Regions from separate parts of the Colwellia sp. NW0002-52-1 genome, predicted to be linked through region 3. Evidence: predicted binding sites of a transcription regulator. Region 3 holds the regulator's gene; each other region holds the start of a gene.
The links. The regulator FNR, encoded in region 3, switches genes on or off when oxygen is low (the NO sensors DNR and NnrR bind a similar motif). The targets are predictions, from matches to a motif close to TTGATCTAGATCAA.
Positions count from the first base shown of each region.

Region 1: a site for FNR is predicted at 3,739-3,752, ahead of AC27H3_RS14625 (DUF3149 domain-containing protein). Genes of this name have one in related genera too.
Region 2: a site for FNR is predicted at 2,510-2,523, ahead of clpB (ATP-dependent chaperone ClpB). Genes of this name have one in related genera too.

Region 1 covers NZ_BAAJLU010000016.1:78,250-85,706, forward strand. The annotation lists gene cysQ (3'(2'),5'-bisphosphate nucleotidase CysQ) at 1-166, shown strand, start outside; gene AC27H3_RS14605 (YceI family protein) at 286-870, shown strand; gene AC27H3_RS14610 (YheU family protein) at 988-1,233, opposite strand; gene AC27H3_RS14615 (hydrolase) at 1,230-2,201, opposite strand; gene AC27H3_RS14620 (PEP-CTERM sorting domain-containing protein) at 2,530-3,240, shown strand; gene AC27H3_RS14625 (DUF3149 domain-containing protein) at 3,545-3,673, opposite strand; gene AC27H3_RS14630 (tetratricopeptide repeat protein) at 4,024-4,752, opposite strand; gene AC27H3_RS14635 (ATP-binding cassette domain-containing protein) at 4,835-6,736, opposite strand; gene AC27H3_RS14640 (YheV family putative zinc ribbon protein) at 6,878-7,072, shown strand; gene AC27H3_RS14645 (methyltransferase family protein) at 7,224-7,457, opposite strand, start outside.
Region 2 covers NZ_BAAJLU010000028.1:15,566-23,022, reverse strand. The annotation lists gene clpB (ATP-dependent chaperone ClpB) at 1-2,412, opposite strand, end outside; gene pgeF (peptidoglycan editing factor PgeF) at 2,559-3,413, opposite strand; gene rluD (23S rRNA pseudouridine(1911/1915/1917) synthase RluD) at 3,403-4,380, opposite strand; gene AC27H3_RS17215 (outer membrane protein assembly factor BamD) at 4,533-5,297, shown strand; gene glnB (nitrogen regulatory protein P-II) at 5,408-5,746, opposite strand; gene nadE (ammonia-dependent NAD(+) synthetase) at 5,933-6,766, shown strand; gene AC27H3_RS17200 (GspH/FimT family pseudopilin) at 6,845-7,411, shown strand.
Region 3 covers NZ_BAAJLU010000005.1:29,952-37,408, forward strand. The annotation lists gene AC27H3_RS06865 (heavy metal translocating P-type ATPase) at 1-258, shown strand, start outside; gene ccoS (cbb3-type cytochrome oxidase assembly protein CcoS) at 255-488, shown strand; gene AC27H3_RS06875 (sulfite exporter TauE/SafE family protein) at 478-1,140, shown strand; gene fnr (fumarate/nitrate reduction transcriptional regulator Fnr) at 1,185-1,904, shown strand; gene uspE (universal stress protein UspE) at 2,108-3,040, shown strand; gene AC27H3_RS06890 (SGNH/GDSL hydrolase family protein) at 3,593-4,222, shown strand; gene ttcA (tRNA 2-thiocytidine(32) synthetase TtcA) at 4,309-5,241, shown strand; gene AC27H3_RS06900 (glucosaminidase domain-containing protein) at 5,751-6,614, opposite strand; gene AC27H3_RS06905 (hypothetical protein) at 6,689-7,457, opposite strand, start outside.

The sequences.
Region 1 (7,457 bases), on a different contig from region 3:
TATCATCGAACAAGCAGGGGGCAGTATTATTGACAGTGAATTTAAGCCCCTAACCTATAATCAACGTGAGACTTTGATGCAGCCCGATTTTGTCTCGTTAGGGAACAAAGAAATTCCTTGGCAAGATATTATTAAACCTCATAAAGCGACTCGCCTTATAACTTAATATAGACACAGGCATAATGTAATAAGACAGTAACACTTATACCAATACGTATAGTTCAATATTGTGCATTGCTTTGAGTCAATACAGTAGCTAATCATTTAGCTTACATGGAGAAAATTTTGCGTAACATATCCTCAATATTAATTTCCCTACTGTTGACAACAACAGTGAGTTTACCTGCATTAGCAGCGTGGAAGCTCGATAATGAAAACTCTCAACTTAGCTTTATGTCAGTGAAAAAAGGCAATATTGCTGAGAACCATAGTTTTTCAAAACTTGCCGGTAATATTACTGAGCAAGCCCAAGTTAATATCAGTGTCGACTTGAGCAGTGTTAATACGAATATTGCCATTCGTGATGAACGAATGAAAGCGTTTCTATTTGACACCGATACATACAGCACTGCAAACTTTACTGCAACGCTTGAAACTTCATTACTAAAGAGTTTAGTTATTGGTGAAGATAAAAAGTTAACGATTAGCGGTGTGTTAGATTTTCACGGCGAGCAACAAACTATAATGCTTGATGTTAGTGTGATTAAATTAAGTGAGGATAAAATTTTGGTGAATACAATAAAGCCATTTTTTATTCAAGCTGATGCATACGGCGTAGTAGCAGGTATCAATAAGCTTAAAGAGTTAGCTTCTCTGCCGAGTATTAATTATGTAGTACCGGTAAGTTTTTCAGTAACATTTACTCGTTAACTTTTTATTTAATGATCATTTAATTACCATCTAAATATCACTTAAGCATCACCTGGAAAACTAAAGGCACTTAATCAGTGCCTTTTTTATTGCTAAAATCCGAACACTTAACGGGTATTAACTGTTTTCTTCATGCTCTTCACTACCTTCAATAAATTGGTCTTTTGGCAAAATATTTACGGTTTCATGTAGCTCTGAATATACCAAAAGCGCGGTGCCTTGCTTTAATTGCTGGCGAACTTGGGTAATTTTTTCATCTAGCGACACGTCTGTACTGCCGTACTCTGTACCTTCACGAAGAACAAAGTTTTCGATAATGGCGCTTAATGTGTCGTCTGACAATTGTTCTAATGGAATAATCATAAATATCTCGTAAAAAACTCAGGTATACGTTGCTCTAACCAATACTTTGGTTTCAGTGGGTTGTTACCACTAATAAAGCCAACATGACCACCTTTAGCGCTCACTTCAAAAGTTATTTGTTTAGGTAAAGTTGTAATGGCCGTTGTATTCACATGACATAAGAAAGGATCGTCGGTGGCATGAATAATTAAACACGGCGTGGTGATTTGTTGTAACACATCGCGACCGCTGGCTTGCTGATAATAGTCATTTACATCAGCAAAGCCATTAATCGGTGCGGTAACCATTTGATCAAAATCGCGAATAGAGCGTACGTTATTCAGCAAGTTTCTATCGATATTTTTTAATAAATTAGCTTTAATCTTTATCACTGTACTCGCTCTAAGCATATCGACTAAATACTTTTGATAGACACGAGAAAAGCCACGGTTAATTCTGTTACTACAGCTTGAAAGATCAAGTGGAGCGCATATAACACAGGCCGCTTGATAGATATTTTGTTTTTGTTCTGCTAAATATTTTGTCAGGACATTACCGCCTAACGAAAAGCCTACAATGGCTTTTTTTGCTTGTGGGTAACTGCTAGCAAGGTATTGACTAAAATAGTCAACATCACAGGTTTGTCCGCTGTGATACGATTGAGCCATGCGATTTGGGCGACCGCTACATCCTCGAAAGTGCATTAACACACCCACCCAGCCTTGTGCTTTTATAGCGCTTAACATCCCTTTAGCATAATGACTGTTCTTAGAGCCTTCAAGGCCATGCAATATCGCAATAATAGGACGTGAACAGTTCGAGTTTACCTTTTCGGTCCAAGCTAAATCAACAAAGTCTCCATCAGGCAACTCTAAAGTTTCATCAGTGGTATTTATGGTGTGGCTACGCCTAAAAAACTTAGCGGCAATGGTTTGTAAATGGGCGTTTTTAAGCCACCAAGCGGGGCTGAAAGAGCTTTTGGTAAACATAATACGGTAATAGCGTGTAATACAAAAAATTTATTGTACGTTAAAACTATGTCCATGCCCACCGTTTGACTACAGTGAGTGATAGGTTTAACTCGTAACATTTTTAATAAAATTTTACCAAATAAGCTTAATGTCTTTTGCGATTATCCCTAAAGTAATGCAGAAGACATGAATGAAAACTCTATAAGGTGGATACACTGTCAGTTCTTTTTACAGTCTTAGGTGATAAACAGTGAGCTATCCATAAAAACCATTAAAATACAGCGACTTGTGCTTTTGGTTCGATACTTGCTTGTTCTGCTTTACTTTAAGCTGTAAGAGAATCGAAATGCGTAGAATTATTTTAGCTATATTATTAACAGTTACATCACAAGCAAATGCTGGACTTATTATTGCGGTTGGGGATAGTAATATTAATAACTCAAGTAATAGTGTTTTTTTTAACAATGTATTTGGTAATCAAAATGTTATAGGTCTGAACTCAGCGACTGATCCTTGGTCACTTGATAACTGGGATTCTGTTGCTACTCAAACAGCTGCAAGCTATTCACAATCAATGACCTTATCAAGCTCTAGCTTAATTGGTGCTGACTGGCTTATTGCTTCTAGTGGCTCTTTGTATAGCCAATCTACCTTGCAATTAATAAGTGGTTTTTTAAGTGCCGGTGGTAATCTTTGGGTTGGTGGTGAAGCTGACGTATTTAGCGCATTTGCACCGGCAAATCAGTTACTTACTCATTTGGGATCTTCTATATCTTTGGATGCTGTAAGTACGTCTCAATATAGTAGTGCATCTAATACTAATTCAGATGCATACACTGTCGGTACAACAACATTTTCAGCGAATTATCTTTCTACTATAACTGGTGGTGTTGCTTTATATTCAAGTAATGGAAATGTAACTGCTGCAATAGATAGAACAACATTTCAAGAAAATGCAACTTCCGTTCCTGAACCGTCAACTTTAGCTATCTTTGCTTTAGGGATAATGGGATTAGCTTCTAGACGATTTAAAAACAATAAGCCCTTCATGTGTTAACACATTTCAGGACAGACAAGAAAAGCACCTCTAATTAGGTGCTTTTTTATTGGAGTATTTTGTCACTATCTTTAAACTTAATAATTATCTAATAGACTTAAGTAATTGATAGCTTACAACTCAGTAGTATACGTAACCCAAATGGATAGAGCCTACAAAGAATCGCACTTGCTAGTTGTTAAGATATTGCTAGGGCATCAATTAGTAACGTGACAAACCTAAAACTTCAGCCATACATAACCGGTAAAGTTTGTAGCGCTTATCGGGGATTTTCGCCCTTCCACTTAATGGCTATTTTCTCTAATTAACTATCTTCACTTATATGCTTTATAAAGTAATAAACATAAAAGCTACAAATGCCTAATACAGTTGCTAAACCAAGAAATGACATAATGACAACAGGATCGTTTAAAAGCATATCTAAAAAGTTCATAGCTAACTCCAAAAGTAAGTAAATAGGTACGAAAAAGATTATAAAGAACCTTCAATACATACTTATTGATATAGATCATGTTCAGGGTTAATCGATATGTTATTCGGTATGTTAATCGCTATGTTATTAATAGTATTTTCAGGGATTAGTGAAGTTGATTGATGCGCTGAGGCATAACACCTTGAATTTTTTTAATGGCATAAAGTTCAAGAACAATACCGGTTTATTTTTTAGCTCCGATAATCGGCATTTTTTACATGTTTATAAAAATAAACCCGCTAAAGGTGAGCGGGTTTTGGTTTACTTAATATTGTTGTATAGATGCTTTACAAAGCACTATAGGTTAGGCTCTAGCGGTTAGAGGCTTGTCTTAACTTTAATTCTCTTTGTTCGATTATTTTACGATAAATAGCATCGGCTTTTTCACGACTCTCTTTAATCTCGTCAACTGATAATTTATGTTCGTCCATATCACGGCTTTTTTCAGCCATGCGATAAGCATTTTTAGCCGCAATAATATTCCAGATATAAGACATCTTTGTGCTCTTAGCAACGCCTTTGCCCTCAAAGTACATTAAGGCAAGATTAAATTGTGCAAGTGCATAGTTTTGATCTGCCGCCTTTTGATACCAGCGAGATGCCTGAAGGTAATCGCGTTGTACGCCATTACCGTTAAACAGCATAACACCTAAATTAAACTGTGCTCTTGGTAAGTCTTTATTCGCGGCTTTTTCCATTAATGCATAAGCCGTTTTCAAATCTTTTTTCACCACTTCTCCCTCACTATAAAGTAAAGAAAGATCGAATAGTGCTTCAGAGTAATTTTGTGAAGCAGCTTGATGTAGAAGTTCTAACGCCTTCGTTGGGTTTTTAACTACGCCGTAACCGTTTAAATAAACTAATGCCATTTGATATTGTGCAGGAGCATATTCCTCGGCAACTAAAGGTTCGAATTCTGCAATTGCGGCTTTAAATTCGCCACGGTTTAGCTCGTATATGCCTAAATCTAAATCAGCACTATAAGCTGGGCTTTGGGTAAAAAGAGCAAAACTGAGTGCTAGTAAGGTCAATTTTTTCATAATAATGTCCTATGTTCGGTGTTGTCGCCACTTCTCGCAGTGACAAAGTTTTTGCTGCGATACGTTAAGTGTAGCAATAAATTTATAAAGCTTGCGACATTATCTCTTCAATTTGTTCTTCAAGGTCAAGCCATTGCATTTCATTTGTTTCCAAGTTTTGTTTAAGTGACGCTTGTCGTTTGAGTAAGTCAGTTAGCTTTACTTTGTGCTCTGTTTGATAAATATCACTGTCAGCAAGTTGTGCTTCTACTGTCGTTAGCTCATCTTGATTTTGCTGTACGAGCTTTTCAAATTTATCGGCTTGTTTACGCAAAGGTGATGCCTTTTTACGAAGCTCAGCTTGCTCTTTACGTTGTTGCTTTTTGTCGACTTGTGGCTCAGAAACAACTTTGTTGGCTTTAACTGATTGTTTTTTATCATCGTTTAACCATTGCTGATAATCATCAATATCGCCGTCAAAATCGGTTACTCGACCATTAGCAACAATATAAAACTCATCAACACATGACTCTAATAAATACCTGTCATGAGCAATGAGAATAATTGCGCCGTCAAAGTCTTGCAACGCTAGTACTAGTGCTTGACGCATTTCTAAATCAAGATGGTTGGTGGGCTCATCTAATAACAATAACTGGGGTTTTTCTAAGACAATAAGGGCCAAAACTAAACGCGCTTTTTCACCACCAGACATGGTGCCCACTTTATCTAACGCCTGATCGCCACTAAAGCCAAAACGCCCTAAAAATGATCTGGCTTGTAACTCGGTTAAATCAGGTTTTGCTCGCGTTATATGTTCTATAGCACTGCTTGGCAAATGCAATTGCTCAAGTTGATGCTGAGAAAAATAGCCCACACGCAAATCTTGCGCACAATAACGTTCGCCTTTTAATAAGGTTAAATCACCGGCGAGAGATTTTATTAGTGTTGATTTACCCGCACCATTGCGACCTAGCAGGCCGATTCGGCTACCTGGGACCAAGGTCATGCCAACATCTTCTAAAATAATGGCTTCATCACTGTAACCACATTGGCTTTCAGCTAAGGACAATAATGGGTAAGGTAAAGTGTCAGGCTGTTCAAAGCTAAAGGTAAATTGGCTATCGACATGCGCTGGCGCTAAATCAGGTAATTTTTGCAGGCGCTTTAAACGGCTCTGTGCTTGCTTCGCTTTACTGGCTTTCGCGCGAAAGCGGTCAACAAAAGAAGTTAAATGAGCAACTTCTTTTTGCTGCTTTTGATACTGTGCGTCTTGTTGCGCTAAGTGCTCTGCACGTTGGCGTTCAAAAGCACTGTAATTACCAGAATATAGTTTCGCAGTTTGATGTTCAATATGCAGTATTTGGCCGATTACATCATCAAGAAAATCGCGGTCATGCGAGATAAGCACTAAGGTGCCGGTAAATCTTTTCAGCCAACGCTGTAGCCAAATAACGGCATCTAAATCTAAATGGTTAGTCGGTTCATCAAGTAGCAATAAATCAGCGCGGCTGATCAAGGCCTGAGCTAAGTTTAAGCGCATTCGCCAACCACCTGAGAACGATTTTACCGGATTAACTAGCTGCTCTTGTAAAAAACCTAAGCCATGCAATAACTCGCCGGCGCGTGCAGGTAAACTATAACCATTTACCGTATCAATTTGATTAATAATAGTGGCTTCAAGTGTGCCATTGTCGTCGGCGCGTGCTTGCGCTAACTTTGCCTCTAATTGGCGAAACTCAACATCACCATCCATAACGTAATCTAGCGCTGATTGCTCTAATGCTGGTGTTTCTTGCTTTACAGTTGCGATTTTCCAGCTTGTTGGCATAGATAGATTGCCCAAGTCTGCAGGTAATGCACCTAATAAACTGGCGAATAAAGAAGATTTACCACAGCCGTTCGCCCCAACAAGCCCAACCTTATGATTTGGATGTATAGTAAAACTTGATGATTTTATGAGGTATTTTGCGCCTCGGGCTAAACTTAAATCTGTAGCTATGATCATTTATCTTGTCTCATTTTAATGCAGGTTGCTATTGTCGCTTTTCCTTAGGGGGTTGTTCAAGGTAAAATAGAAGCACTGAGCAGATATCTTGCTAAAATTAATTAAAAACTAATTAAATATTTAATAAAATTGAGTAAAAAAGTGAAAAAACGATTTATAGCTGGAGCAGTTTGTCCAAAATGTAAAGCAATGGACACGATGGGGTTATTTAAAGAGCACGGCGTTGAAACCGTAACTTGCGTAAGTTGTGGACACCAAATGTCGCAACCAGAAGAGCACGTAGTGCAAGAAGTAAGACCGAACGAGCAAGTTATTGGTATTTTTAAACAAGAATAAACAGGTAAGCACAGACCTATGTTCACTACTTTAAACTGATCTTATTTGCGGAAAATTTGCGGAAAAAGATGTTGTAACTAGATAATTCATACAAGGTATTGTTACTTATAGCTTTTAGGTAACTCAGTTTATTTCCAATGCTTCATCGGCCTTATATCCACCGACGAACGTTGCTTTGATATATTTTATAATTATCCTGAAAAATAGTGACTAAATGCTGTTCTTCAACAATGGTTTGTTTGTATAAAGTATATAAACCAATGATAAGGCAAACGAAAGTAAATATTGAAGGTAATGCGAGAAAAAAACCTAATTGTGATAAGCCCACGCTAGCAAAAATTGGGTTACGAGAATATTTAAAAAATCCATCAGTGATTAATGCGTT
Region 2 (7,457 bases), on a different contig from region 3:
AGCAACAAACGACAAAGCCTCTTCAGACACGGTCATACTGATATCTCGTTCTTCTAATCGCTTGATCAAAGCTGATATTTGTATACTCGCAATACTTTTGATTTGTTCAGAAAGCAGAGGATGAAAAACCACTGTTTCATCAACACGGTTTATAAACTCTGGTTTAAAATGTTGGCCAAGTTCAGCCATTACACGTGTTTTCATTTGCTGATATTGGCTGTCATCACCGTATTCTTGAATAATGTCAGAGCCAATGTTTGAAGTCATTATGATCACGGTATTTTTAAAATCAACGGTTCTACCTTGGCCGTCAGTCAGTCTACCATCGTCTAGTACTTGCAATAGAATATTAAAAACATCAGGATGCGCTTTTTCAATTTCATCAAGCAATATAACAGAATAAGGTTTACGCCTTACCGCTTCTGTTAAGTATCCACCTTCCTCATAGCCAACATAACCTGGGGGCGCTCCAACTAAACGGGCAACAGAATGCTTTTCCATGAATTCTGACATATCAACCCGAACCAACGAATCTTCACTATCAAAAAGAAAATGTGCTAAAGCTTTTGTTAATTCTGTTTTACCAACCCCCGTTGGCCCAAGAAACAAAAATGAACCTATAGGTTGATCAGGATCGGCTAAACCCGCTCTTGATCTTCGAATAGCGTTTGAAACAGAAACCACTGCTTCAGATTGCCCTATTACTCGCTTGTGAAGGTTATCTTCCATGTGTAACAATTTATCACTTTCACCTTCAAGCATTTTTGCTACTGGTATTCCGGTTGCGCGACTTAATACGTCAGCAATTTCAACATCAGTAACTTTATTTTTTAATAAGGTCATTTCTTGCATTTCAGCTTGGCTCGCCAGATCAAGCTGTTTTTCAAGATCTGGTATACGACTATATTGCAGCTCTGCCATCGAGTTTAGATCACCAACACGACGCGCAGCTTCAAGTTCAATACGGGCTTTCTCTAAATCTGTTTTTATCGCCTGTGTTCCGTGCAGTGCAGCCTTTTCTGTTTTCCATACTTCGTCTAATTCGTCATAACTAATTTGGCATGACGCTATATCGTCTGAAATTAGCTCTAAACGTTTTTTTGACGCGGTATCAGAATCTTTTAATAATGCTCTTTGTTCCAGTTTTAACTGAATTAAACGGCGCTCTAATCGATCTAAATGCTCTGGCTTTGAATCCATTTGCATACGAATACTTGATGCTGCTTCATCAATAAGGTCAATTGCTTTATCGGGAAGTTGTCTGTCACTAACATATCGATGAGATAAAGTAGCAGCGGCAACAATGGCTGGATCAGTAATTTCTACATTATGATGTAATTCATAACGCTCTTTAAGCCCGCGTAAAATCGCAATAGTATCTTCTACACTTGGCTCTTCAACCAAAACTTTTTGAAAGCGACGCTCTAAAGCGGCATCTTTTTCAATATATTGACGATATTCATCTAGAGTAGTTGCGCCGACACAATGCAAATCACCTCTAGCGAGTGCAGGTTTTAACATATTTCCTGCATCCATAGCACCGTCGCCTTTACCCGCCCCTACCATAGTATGTAGTTCATCGATGAATAATATTACCTGACCTTCGAGTTGATTTAGCTCACTCAGAACAGCTTTAAGGCGTTCTTCAAATTCACCGCGATACTTAGCACCAGCAACTAGAGCTCCCATATCAAGTGAAAGTACTCGTTTATTTCTAATGCCTTCAGGTACTTCGTGATCAACAATACGCTGTGCTAATCCTTCAACAATGGCAGTTTTACCTACGCCAGGTTGACCTATTAATACAGGATTGTTTTTGGTTCTACGTTGTAGTACTTGTATGGTGCGTCTGATTTCATCGTCTCGGCCAATGACAGGGTCTAACTTCCCCTGCTCAGCTCGCTCTGTTAAATCAACCGTATATTTATCGAGTGCCTGACGAACTTCTTCTGCATTAGCATCATCAACATTTTTTCCGCCTCGAATGTGCACAATAGCGTCTTGTACGCGTTGTTCGCTCGCGCCAAGATCTTTGAGAATTTGGCCAAGTTTACCTTTATCTTGCAGTGCAGCCAGAATAAAAATCTCTGAGGAAATAAATTTATCGCCGTGCTTTTGTGCAAATTTATCACAAAGATTTAAAATGTTGCCCATAGCACCAGACAACTGAACTTCACCGCCGGTTCCAGAAACTTGTGCTAATTCATCAATAGCCGTTTCGACTTGAGTTCTTAGCGTGCGTACATTAATACCTGCACTTTTTAATAAGGGGATAATGCTACTGGCGTTTTGATTTAGTAACGCTAGCATTAAATGTATTGGTTCTATAAATTGATGATCTTTACCTAATGCTATAGATTGTGCATCAGATATTGCAACTTGAAATGTTTGAGTAAATCGGTCTAAACGCATTAACGTTCTCCTAATGCCATATTACTGGGCTTACAGTTTAGTTACCTTTGTTATAAGGACAAAATGAGGACTTTTCAAGCAGTGACATGTAAAATATTTGATGAAGATCAACGAATGATGGATTAAAAGTGAAAGGTAAAAAACCTTCATGAATTACTAGATATTATGCTTGCCATTCTTCCTGTTAAACCATCTCTTCGATAAGAGTAATATTTTTTATTCAAGGAAAAAGTACACTCATCAAGCGAAGAAATATTTTTAACGCCTAAATCTAAAAGTTGTAATTGCGCCATCATGTGTAAATTAGCAAGGTACTTTTTCTTATCACCTTTTTCTGATGATACAGGTTTAAAAGCTTGTTTGTACTTTATGGAGTTTTGGCAGAAAGCTTGTTTAACCTCCGCACCAACTTCAAATACATGCTCACCAATACAAGGTCCCAACCAAACATAAAGTTCATTTACTGGGCTGTGCATTAATTTTAGTGTACGTTCAATAATATTTGCTGCTAATGGTCGCCAACCAGCATGAATAGCAGCGATTTCGCTACCATCACTATTAGAAACTAAAATAGGTAAACAATCTGCAGTCATAATAGCTAATGCTATTTTTTTATTACGCGTTATCGCGGCATCGGCTACCAAAGGCATATCATGATGTTGCTCAACTACAACAGCATTATTTCCATGAACTTGAGTTAACCATTGAATTTTTGTTGATACAGGTAAGTATTCTAAAAGTGACTTTCTATTTTGAGTAACGGTATTGGGGCAGTCATCAACATGATCGCCTAAATTAAAGGCATCAAACATTGAAAGTGACGGGCAAGTATTGTTTTGAATATTATCAGTAAGTATTGTATTTCTGACGTTTGTTGATAAAGGGCTTTTAGTGCCTGATAACCGGAGAGTCGATGGCGATAACCGGTTAGTCGTAAAGGCCAACACCTTTGATGTTGGCCATTCAATAAACGTTATGTTATCAACAGATTTAGTAATCACTATCAACGAGATTATTTTTTGTATCTGTACGTAAGATATCAGCTAGTGCCACCATATCTTCAGGCACATCGGCATGCCATGTCATTTGTACGCCGGTAATTGGGTGATACAAAGATAACATTGCAGCATGCAAAGCTTGACGTTTAAATTGACGTAGCATATCACGCAACTCTTCCGAGGCATTTTTCGGTGGGCGAGGTCGGCCGCCATAAACAGGATCACCAACAAGTGGATGCGTTATATGCGCCATATGTACACGAATTTGGTGTGTGCGTCCTGTTTCAAGACGTAAACGCAACCGGGTATGTAACCTAAACTTTTCCATTACACGATAATGTGTCACCGAAGGGCGACCTGAAAAGGTTACCGCCATATGTGTGCGTTTTGTTGCATGACGACCAATCGGTTCATCAACCAAGCCACCAGCGGTCATAATGCCATTTGCAATAGCTTCATACTCACGGGTAATTTCGCGCGCTTGCAGTGATTCAACAAGGTTAGTTTGAGCTGCAATCGTTTTTGCTACTACCATTAAGCCTGTTGTGTCTTTATCTAAACGGTGCACAATACCTGCACGCGGCACAACATCTAGCTGCGGGCAATGATGAAGTAAGGCGTTAAGCACTGTACCATCAGGGTTACCCGCACCTGGGTGAACAACAAAACCCGCAGGTTTGTTGATAACTAAAATATCGTCATCTTCGTAAACAATATTTAGTGGTAAATCTTGCGCTTTAAAACGTACTTCTGCTTCAACTTCTGTATTGATGGCAATAAGCTCACCACCGAACATTTTTTCGCGAGGTACATCGACTACAATGTCATTAACCGTTACATGACCGGCTAAAATCCACTCTTTTAAACGTGAACGTGAATAATCAGGGAACATTTCCGCCAAAGTCTGGTCGAAACGTTTGCCTAAGCATGATTCGGGAACCGTGTCCCGGTGTTGAATTATCTCAGCCATTAAACTCTCTATTAATTAGCACTGTGCAAGGCAGGATTGCTAGGTTAGAATGCCAGTGCTTATTTTACCTCTTTGCTAAAGCAATTACATTAAGTAATTATAGTGAGGAAGATATTTATTTTAACTAAAACAAAGTAGTGATATTGAAGTCTATGGAAAAAGTGACAATAAAAATAATGTGCCTTGCACTAGTATTAGCAATTACAGGTTGCTCAGGTACAAACGAAAAAGATATACAAAAGGTACCAGATAAATCTGCCCAAGCATTATTTTCTGATGCTAGACAATCACTTGACAATGGATTGTATCAAAAGGCAATTCAAATATTATCGGCGATAGATTCACGATTTCCTTATGGTCCTATCTCTCATCAAGTTCAATTAGATTTAATTTACGCTTATTACAAGAGTGGAAATGCTGCGCAAGGACTAGCCTTAACCGATAGATTTTTAAGGTTAAACCCTTCACATGCCAACATAGACTACGTTTATTACATGCGTGCTTTAATAAATGTGGCTACGCAAGAAAATTTATTTCAAAACTTAGCAGGTATTGATCGTTCAGACCGTGATCCAACGGCTGCTCGCGACGCTTTTAAAGATTTAAAAACACTATTAGAGAAATACCCTGAAAGTAAATATGCTGCCGACTCTCGTCAACGTATGATCGCAATTAAATCGCGCTTAGCTAAGTATGAACTGTCTGTTGCAGGCTATTACTTAAAGCGTGAAGCTTATGTTTCAGCAGCAAATAGAGGGAAATATATTGTAGAATACTTTTCTCCTAGTGCAGAAACAGAAGAAGCGTTGGAAATTATGATTTTCTGTTATGAAAAGTTAGGATTAACTGATCTACAAGTTAATGCTAAACAAGTATTAGCGGCCAACTATCCCAATAACCCGTTAGTGTCTAAATAGAGTTTTCAACAATACACAATTGTTTAATACGTAAAACATTAACTCTGAAAACAAAAATACCAGCATCTGCTGGTATTTTTTTATGTGTTATTTACGATTATTATCATTAATTAAATCGCTTCGTCGTCTTCTTCTCCAGTACGAATACGTATTACGCGCTCTACATCAGTGATGAAAATTTTACCATCACCAATTTTACCTGTTTGTGCTGTTTCCAAAATGGTATTAACGCATCGTTCAACATTCTCTTTTTTGACGACAATTTCAAGCTTTACTTTCGGTAAAAAGTCCACCATGTACTCGGCACCTCGATAAAGCTCGGTATGCCCTTTTTGACGTCCAAACCCTTTAACTTCGGATACGGTCATGCCCGTAACACCAATTTCACCGAGTGCTTCACGTACATCATCCATTTTAAAGGGTTTAATAATCGCTTCTATTTTTTTCATGTTCATAGCCTATAAGTTGATTTACGCATCGGAATATACTGATAACTATCATTATCTACATAATAGCAAGTATTTGTACAGCTATAGTGCAAAAGTTCTAATCGAAGTTAGACTTTGCTACACTGACCATATAGTGGCTCAAAACAGCTAAAACTTATAATCTACTTACTATCAGAAGGAAATTTTATGGACGCCCAGGCAATAATCAATGAGATGAAGGTATTACCTGAAATTAATCCTACGTTTGAAATTGAACGTCGAGTAGATTTTATCAAAAACAAACTTGTTCAATCTGGCTTGAATACTCTTGTTTTGGGCATCAGTGGTGGTGTTGACTCTTCAACTTGTGGCCGTTTAGCACAGCTCGCTATTGATGCTTTAAACAATGAAGGCACAAAGCGCTATCAGTTTATAGCAGTCAGACTTCCGTTTAATATACAAGCCGATGAAGACGATGCACAGTTAGCGCTCGATTTTATAAAACCTTCCCATAGTTTAACTACAAATATCCTAGCGGGTGCCGATGGTATTCACAACGAAACTATTAATGCCCTTAAAAGCGCAGAACTGTTAACGGCATCAGCTGCACAAATAGACTTTTCTAAAGGTAATGTTAAAGCACGATCTCGCATGGTAATGCAGTACCACATAGCAGGAATATTAGGCGGCTTAGTTTTAGGTACAGATCATTCTGCTGAAAATATTACCGGTTTTTTTACTAAATGGGGTGACGGAGCATGTGATCTTGCTCCACTGTTTGGCTTGTCAAAACGACAAGTAAAGGAAATTGCCAGAACTTTAGGTGCTCCAAGCCAATTAACCGATAAAGCCCCTACAGCTGATTTAGAAGAGTTAGCTCCAAGCAAAACAGATGAAGATGCCTTAGGATTAAGTTACGACCAGTTAGACGACTTCTTAGAAGGTAAAAATACAGATAAATCAGTTGAAGAAAAAATTATTGCTATCTATTTGAAAACTCAACATAAGCGTTCACCAATTCCAACTATATATGAAAATTAGTTAATTTAGCTTGGAAAGTTTCGATATTATTGACTATACCTAGCACTGAAAAGTTTATTCAACTAAGGAATAGTTGTTATGTCAAAGTGCAAAGGATTCACTATTATCGAAACTATGGTTGGGCTTGCCATTATGATGAGCTTAATCTCTATTGGCGTTCCCAGTCTTAATAATTTCATTGTTTTTACCCGCGTTGATAACGAAATTTTTAGCCTACATCGGTTAATTTTAACGGCAAGAAACAGTGCTTTATCTAATAATACCAGCGTAACTTTGTGCCCATTAAGTGATAAAGGTAAATGTAAAAATTTATGGCATCAAGAACTGAGCGTATTTACAGACAGCAACAATAATAAAGTATTTGAACCAGAATTAAACGAACAAATTGTCGCTAATAAGTCCGCAATAAAAGTTGGTGACAAATTACAATATGGCAAAACTCGCATTGGCTTAACTTATGCTTCGACAGGACATTTAGCAGGTTGGGGGCAAAACGCTACATTTAGCTACTGCCCAGAGTTTCATAATGACAAAAATAGAGGCATTGTGGTAGCTAGCTCGGGTAGAGCTTATGTCAGTGCATCTAGCAAAACTAACAATACAAATATTAGGCGTACAGGCGTTAAAATAAAGTGCAACAACTAAGCAGTTACCTACTCTTATTCAGAAATAAATAAGTTTTATCTAGTTA
Region 3 (7,457 bases):
AGCGGTACTGATATTGCTAAAAATGGCGCAGATGTGATATTACTCAATAATAAACTTAAGGGTGTACAAACCCTGCGTGAAGTTGCTATTCGCACCACTCGTATTATTAAGCAAAATTATCTTTGGGCTTTTGGTTATAACGCTATTGTTTTACCGCTAGCGGTAACAGGCCATATAGCGCCTTACATGGCGGTTATAGGTATGTCGGCCAGTTCAATTTTAGTGGTAACAAATTCATTAAGGCTGTTAAAAAAATGAGTATAATTTACGTATTAATTCCCATTGCCGTGTTGCTCACAGCTATTGGTATTTATCTGTTTTTTTGGGCGGTAAAAACTGAGCAGTTTGATGATTTAGAAAAGCAAGGCATGAGTATTTTATTTGATGATGAAAATGATAAAGCTAAGCAAAATACCTTAAAGAATAACGAGTTAAATGAAACAGAAACTTCAAAGCAACAGCTAAAAAACCAGACTCATGACACTTGATTTTTTTTCTGCCTTTATTATTGGTCTGCTCGGCTCTGGCCATTGCATTGTAATGTGTGGTGGCATTAGCACTATGTTGACTACTGCTATTTCTGATCAAACTCGCCATAAAAAATTCGCCATTGTATTTGCTTATAACTTTGGCCGTATTGCTTCCTATAGTTTCATTGGCGCTATTGTGGCATTTACCAGCTCTATGGCAGCTAAAAACATAGGTTTTCCTGTTGTTATATTAAAAACTATCGCCGGTATTTTTTTAATTTTTTTAGGACTATATTTAGGGCAGTGGTTAATGTGGTTGAGCCGCATAGAACATTTAGGAAAAAATATTTGGCGTTATATATCGCCACTGACTAAAAACTTTATACCCATTAAGAACGTTAAAAGTGCCTTCGCTTTAGGTGCATTATGGGGATGGCTACCCTGCGGCTTAGTTTACTCAACTTTAACTTGGTCTTTAGCAAGCGCCGATACCCTCAATGGTGCTTTGATCATGTTTTTCTTTGGTTTAGGTACTTTACCTGCTTTAATGTCAATTTCACTAGGCACGTTCAGTGTTAAGTCTTTATTAACTCAGCCACTATTTAGAAAGCTATCGGCCATTTTGGTGATTTCATACGGCATTTATTCTATACTTATTGCATATAGCTAACGCATCTAATATGGTGTTCAGCATGGAAATTTTTATAGGTTATTATGAATAATAAATCGTGTGCCGACCAACAACATATTCACTGCCAAAACTGCAGTATCAGTGAATTGTGCTTACCATTTTCACTTAACAATCAAGAGTTAGAGACTTTAGATAATATTATTGATCGTAAGCTGCCTATCCAAAAAGGAGAGCAGCTATATAACGACGGTCAACCAATGCAAGCGCTTTACGCCGTGCGTTCTGGCACATTCAAAACTTATACAATTAACAAACAAGGAGAAGAGCAAATTACTGGCTTTCATTTGGCTGGGGATTTACTCGGATTTGACGCCATAGCGAATGCGAAACATCCAAGTTTTGCTAAAGCACTAGAAACCTCAATGGTTTGCGAAATACCTTATAATACGCTCGATACGTTATCTAATAGTATGCCAAAATTAAAAAAACAAATTTTGCGTATGATGAGCACTGAAATTCGTGAAGATCATGAAATGCTAACATTACTTAACCGTAAAAATGCGGAACAACGCCTTGCCACCTTCTTTAGTACTTTAAGTAGTCGCTATCATGCGCGTGGTTTATCGGCCTCTGAATTTCGTTTGTCTATGACACGTAATGATATTGGTAACTATATTGGTTTAACCGTAGAAACCATAAGTCGTTTACTTAACCGCTTCGATAAAAATGGCTTAATTGCCGTTAATGGTAAACTTATTACCATCGTAAATATTGAAAAATTAAATGAGTGTGCCGCGCTTTAAAATATAAATCCAGCGTTTTCTCACGACTTTATTATTCAACAATTTACCGCTATGCTTAACATAATATAGTTTATAAAAAATGATAATAATTTGATTTAAAACAAGTATTATCTTTTCAAAATAGATTATTGTTAATATATTAAGCAAGGTTATTAGCTGTGTGGTTTGGCCTAATACAAGCAGGCAAAGATAAGGAATTAACTATGGAAAAGTATCAAAAAATACTCGCAATTGTTGACCCAACAACAGAAGATCAAAAAGCGTTAAAGCGAGCAATAGAATTAGCACGTAAAACGGGTGCAAGTATCACTGCATTTTTGACCATATATGACTTCTCTTATGAAATGACTACAATGCTTTCAGGCGATGAACGCGAAGCTATGTGCAAATCGGTTATTAATGATCGTACACAATGGTTAGAGTTTATGATTGCTGACCTAGATGTTTCTGGTATTACTGTTGATTGTAAAGTTATTTGGCATAACCGCCCTTTTGAGCAAATAATCGCACAAGTTATTGATCATGGTTATGATATTGTCATCAAAGGGACTCATCAACACGATAAATTAAAGTCCGTTATATTTACCCCAACCGATTGGCATATTTTACGTAAATGCCCTTGCCCTGTACTGCTAGTGAAAGAACATTTATGGCCTGAAGACGGCAATATTATTGCTGCATTAAACATTGGCAGCGAAGAAGAAGAACATAAAGCCTTAAACGATAAAATAACGGCAGAAGCCAAACAGTTAGCCAAAGTAATGAAAGCAAACTTACACTTGGTAAATTCGTTTCCAGGCACTCCGGTAAATATCGCCATAGAGATTCCAGAGTTTGATGCTAATGATTATAACCTTGCTATGCTCAAGCATCATGAAGAGGCCATGTTAGAGCATGCAGCCGCTTTTAATATCACTGAGGATTTCACTCATATAAAAGAAGGGTTACCTGAAGATATTATTCAAAGTGTTGCTGAAGAAATAGATGCGGAACTTGTTATTTTAGGCACTATAGGTCGCACAGGCTTATCTGCCGCGCTAATCGGCAATACCGCTGAACATGTTATTGATCGACTAAATTGTGATGTACTCGCTTTAAAACCTGAAGGTTATGTTTCTCCTTTGGATGTTAAATAAAGCTACTGAAGTTCATTACTTATAAAAATGCGTCATCCACTGATAATACAGTTCTTTGGTTGACGTTTTTTCTCAGCACTTCACATTTAGCACTTCATATTTAGCTTTAGCAGCTGACTTCTAGCAACTTGTACACAGCACATTACTCCTAGTAATACCAATTGATTTAATGAATCGGTCAATTTTAAACGAGGATAAATTTTCAGTAGCAAGGCGCTTGATTGAGCAATAGCAGGCTATTGGGATTGAAAGCAACGTAGATACTGGATATTTAAACCGCTTTCGAATGATCGATTGTTTATATCAATTGGTATAAACCGCACTTATATCTTGTTTACTTACAAATTGTACGTGAATTAACTTCACTTATTAGACGCTGTTTTTTCTACTATTTGTCTTCGAATATATTTTACGTTATAACTATAATTTACCGTTCCCGTTAGGGTTTTAGCGTTGCAGATAAAAAAGCCACTTACTCATATTCTTTATTGCATCAGTACTTTGTTAATAATGCCTATATTGCTTTTACAAGCAGTATGGGTTCGCGTTAGTATGATAAAGCTACCTGAAGCATTAGGTGAGCGTTCAGGCACTGCAGGTAGTGGTAAGAAGATTAACTTATTAATTATAGGTGATTCTGCCTCGGCCGGTGTTGGCACAAAAGCACAAAAAAATGCCTTATCAGGTCAGTTAGTAGCGAACCTTGCGACTAACAACACCGTTAATTGGCAACTAGTGGCGACTACAGGCTTAACATCAACAGCTTTAATAAGTGAAATTGAGAATATCAAAAACCAAAGATTTGACTTTGTTCTAGTATCTATTGGTGTAAACGATGTTACTGGCTTAACAAAGCAGCACCAATGGGTTAGTAATATCAAGACTATTGTAGACTTATGTAACGTCAAATTTGATAACCCAAAAGTTTTGATGACAGCGATACCTCCTATGCACTTGTTTACTGGCTTACTGCAACCATTAAGGTGGTGGTTAGGGTTAAGAGCAAAAAAACTTAATGAGTTAATGACTTTAACTTCAACAGATTATAATCAATGCAGCGTGCTAACCATTAACATGCCTTTTGCGCCACAATATTTAGCTCAAGATGGTTTTCATCCATCATCGCTTGCTTATTCTGTTTGGGCGGAACAAGTAGCAAAGGCATTAAAAACATCAGCATAAATTAGATAAAAAATTTCATTAAGTTCAACTTTGTTCAAACCGTTAGTTCCGCTATACTACGCGCCAATATTTATCAGGAAATTATTATGAGCGCAGTTTTAACATCAGCCCTAACGCCAAGCCAAAACACTCAACTAGACAAGCTTGAAAAGCGTCTTCGCCGTCATGTTGGTCAAGCCATTGCTCAATATAATATGATTGAAGATGGCGATAAAATCATGGTCTGTGTGTCGGGTGGCAAGGACAGCTATGCCATGCTTGAGATATTAATGCGTTTAAAAGAGTCAGCCCCGATTAATTTCGACTTAATTGCGGTAAACCTTGATCAAAAACAACCTGGGTTTCCTGAGCACATTTTACCAAATTACCTTGAATCAATAGGGGTGGCTTACAAAATTGTTGAAGAAGACACCTATGCAATCGTAAAAGAAAAAATCCCTGAAGGTAAAACCACTTGTAGCTTATGCTCTCGCTTACGCCGTGCATTATTGTACAAAGCCGCTAAAGCATTAGGTGCCACTAAAATTGCACTTGGCCATCATCGTGACGACATGGTAGAAACATTAATGCTGAATATGTTTTACGGTGGTAAGTTAAAATCAATGCCCGCTAAGCTAGTATCTGACAACGGTGAACATGTTGTTATTCGCCCTTTAGCATTCTGTAAAGAACAAGAGCTTATTCAGTATGCGGCATTAAAACAGTTTCCGATTATTCCTTGTAATTTGTGTGGTTCACAGCCTAACTTACAACGTCAAAACATCAAGGCAATGTTGCAAGACTGGGATAAAAACCACCCAGGACGTATAGAGTCAATGTTTACTGCTATTAAAAATGTTGTTCCTTCACATTTATGTGACAGTGAACTTTTCGACTTTAAAGGCATTAACGCAAACTCTGGCATTATTGATGGCGGCGATACCGCTTTTGATCAAGAAACATTCACGCCAGCAGCGCCAGAAAAAACAGCCGTGAGTATACAAGCTGCAGATTTATTAAACGTAACTGAAATTAAGTAAGCTCAACGATTTATCAACAAATTATCTTTGATAACGTCAAGTAACTTATAATATTTTCTGACAACCACATGAGCTTAGTTAACCTGAACTCTGGATAATGAGTGCTTGATACTCAAGTGAATCAAAAGCTTAGGTGGTAAAGCAAATGCTATAGCAAGGTGAACATCACGAATAGACACCATCAATGCTTCATTTTATGCCATTTCCAAGGCAAAACGTTTATGAATAGCGCGCTATTTATCGACGTTTTAACGCAGGTAATGGCTTAAAAGGGAGCATTGAGCAAGTGCTGCTTATCCAGAGTTCAGGTTAGTTAGCAATATTAAACTTAACTTACGATTAATAATTTAATTTTTTAGTCTAGGTAAGGCTAGGAAAAGACTGAATTTTATATTCGGCTCTGACTAATTATGTAAAACTCGCCGTTCGGTATTGCATTTATTGCGAACGGCATAACCATTTATAGCGACCACAGTTTTATAATGGTTAGAAGCTTTACATGGGAAACATTAATGATTTTGTTTAATCGTTGCTCCAAAGTAAGGTCGATTATGGCGGATCATTTCTGTCAGTTCTAACACATAATCAGCACCACGTTCAGAATATGCGGTTAATCCTGTTGCCAGTATTTCGGGCACTAAGGGTTGGTTTTGTTCTCGTAACTGGCCACGAATAACTCTAAATACGCTATAAGCACGATGAGTATTAATGTTATGTAAATAACGCTCAACGCCTTGTTTTACCGAGCTGTATGCCGCTACTTCATGTGCGGCACCGGAGTTACGGCTATTTGGTACCATGCCACAGCCCTCGCTATAACACCAAACACCGAAAAAATTCAAACCAATTCTAGCAAATCGAGAAGTACCCCACGCAGACTCATTGGCTGCTTGCACTAAAACAAGCGCTTGCGGGATCACATCGACTTTAAGTTGAAGTTCGTAAAGCTGCTTTAATAGTGAAAACTTTTTACTGACCTTATAATCGTTGACTAACTTAGCCACTAACGCTTCATCTTCAACACTGAAGGGTTGTTCTAAAGTTAACTGCTCGATTAAACGTTCTACCTCTGCACGCTTAGCCAATATTTTTTTATTTTCGGCAGTAACTGCAGGTTTAATAAAGGCAAAAAATTTACGCTTTTTCTCTTTTACATCGCGGATCTTAGCAAAGTTGGGTAACTTAACATCATGCAGAGGCTTCTCTGCCTTCTTAACCACTTTTTTAATGACTTTTTTCGGGACTGTTTTTTCTTCCGAGCTAATAATACTGATTTCTTCTAGCTTTAAAAAACTAAAAGGTGCCACTAGTCCTGCGCCTAACAGCACTAAACATATAAACCCTAAAATATTTTGTTTTTTAATGTTTACCAAAACAATTACTCCTTGTGCACCTATTTTTAGTATAGAGCATGTTCGACTTTACTCTATCGTAAGAAGCGATTGTTCTAAGCTGAAAATGTGTCATTTATATTATTACTTTTTTGTGCATCGGCTTGTATTTGTAAACCAAATATTTCGCGATATAAAATTCCTTTCACATTGTAAAAAAGCGGCGCTAAATAAGCCAAACAGAAAAGAAAAAATGCGATAGCAACAAAACCTAACTCTGAAGCACCTGCGGCGGCTACAGGTAAAGCGGCAACCATGACAGCCAAGGCTAGAATTAAGTAAATTGAAAATATTTTAAACCATTGAAAACGTGTAGCCTGAATGCTTACCGTTATGGCTTTTAACGGTGACATTTGCTTTTCTACCACTAAAGGTAAAACTAACGATAATGCCACAGCTAAAAATATACCGGGTATATAGAACAAAGCTAAACCCATAGTAACTAAAGTAGAGGTGAGTAAGGCGCTAACCGCCACCCAACTGCCGCGTTTTAAAAAACCAAAAATCAATTTTGGTTTGGTTTCCAAACCAACAGAGTGAAATACGCCCATCATTTCTACACCAACAATAAAGGGGTAAACCACTAAAGTAACGATAATATTAAGTAAAGTGGCAGACTGCTGGTCTTGAATCGCCACTTCTATACCACCGAGTTGACTACTGACTATAATCGACACTAACATACCGATAACAAGGCAAGTCAGTAGCCCTAAATTAATCGACATGCGTGACTTTAAGGTTAATTGCCATGCTTCTTTTAATATTGCTACTACATCAAGAGAATATTCACCTTTTACAGCTTCTTCAACGCTACCACCAACTTTT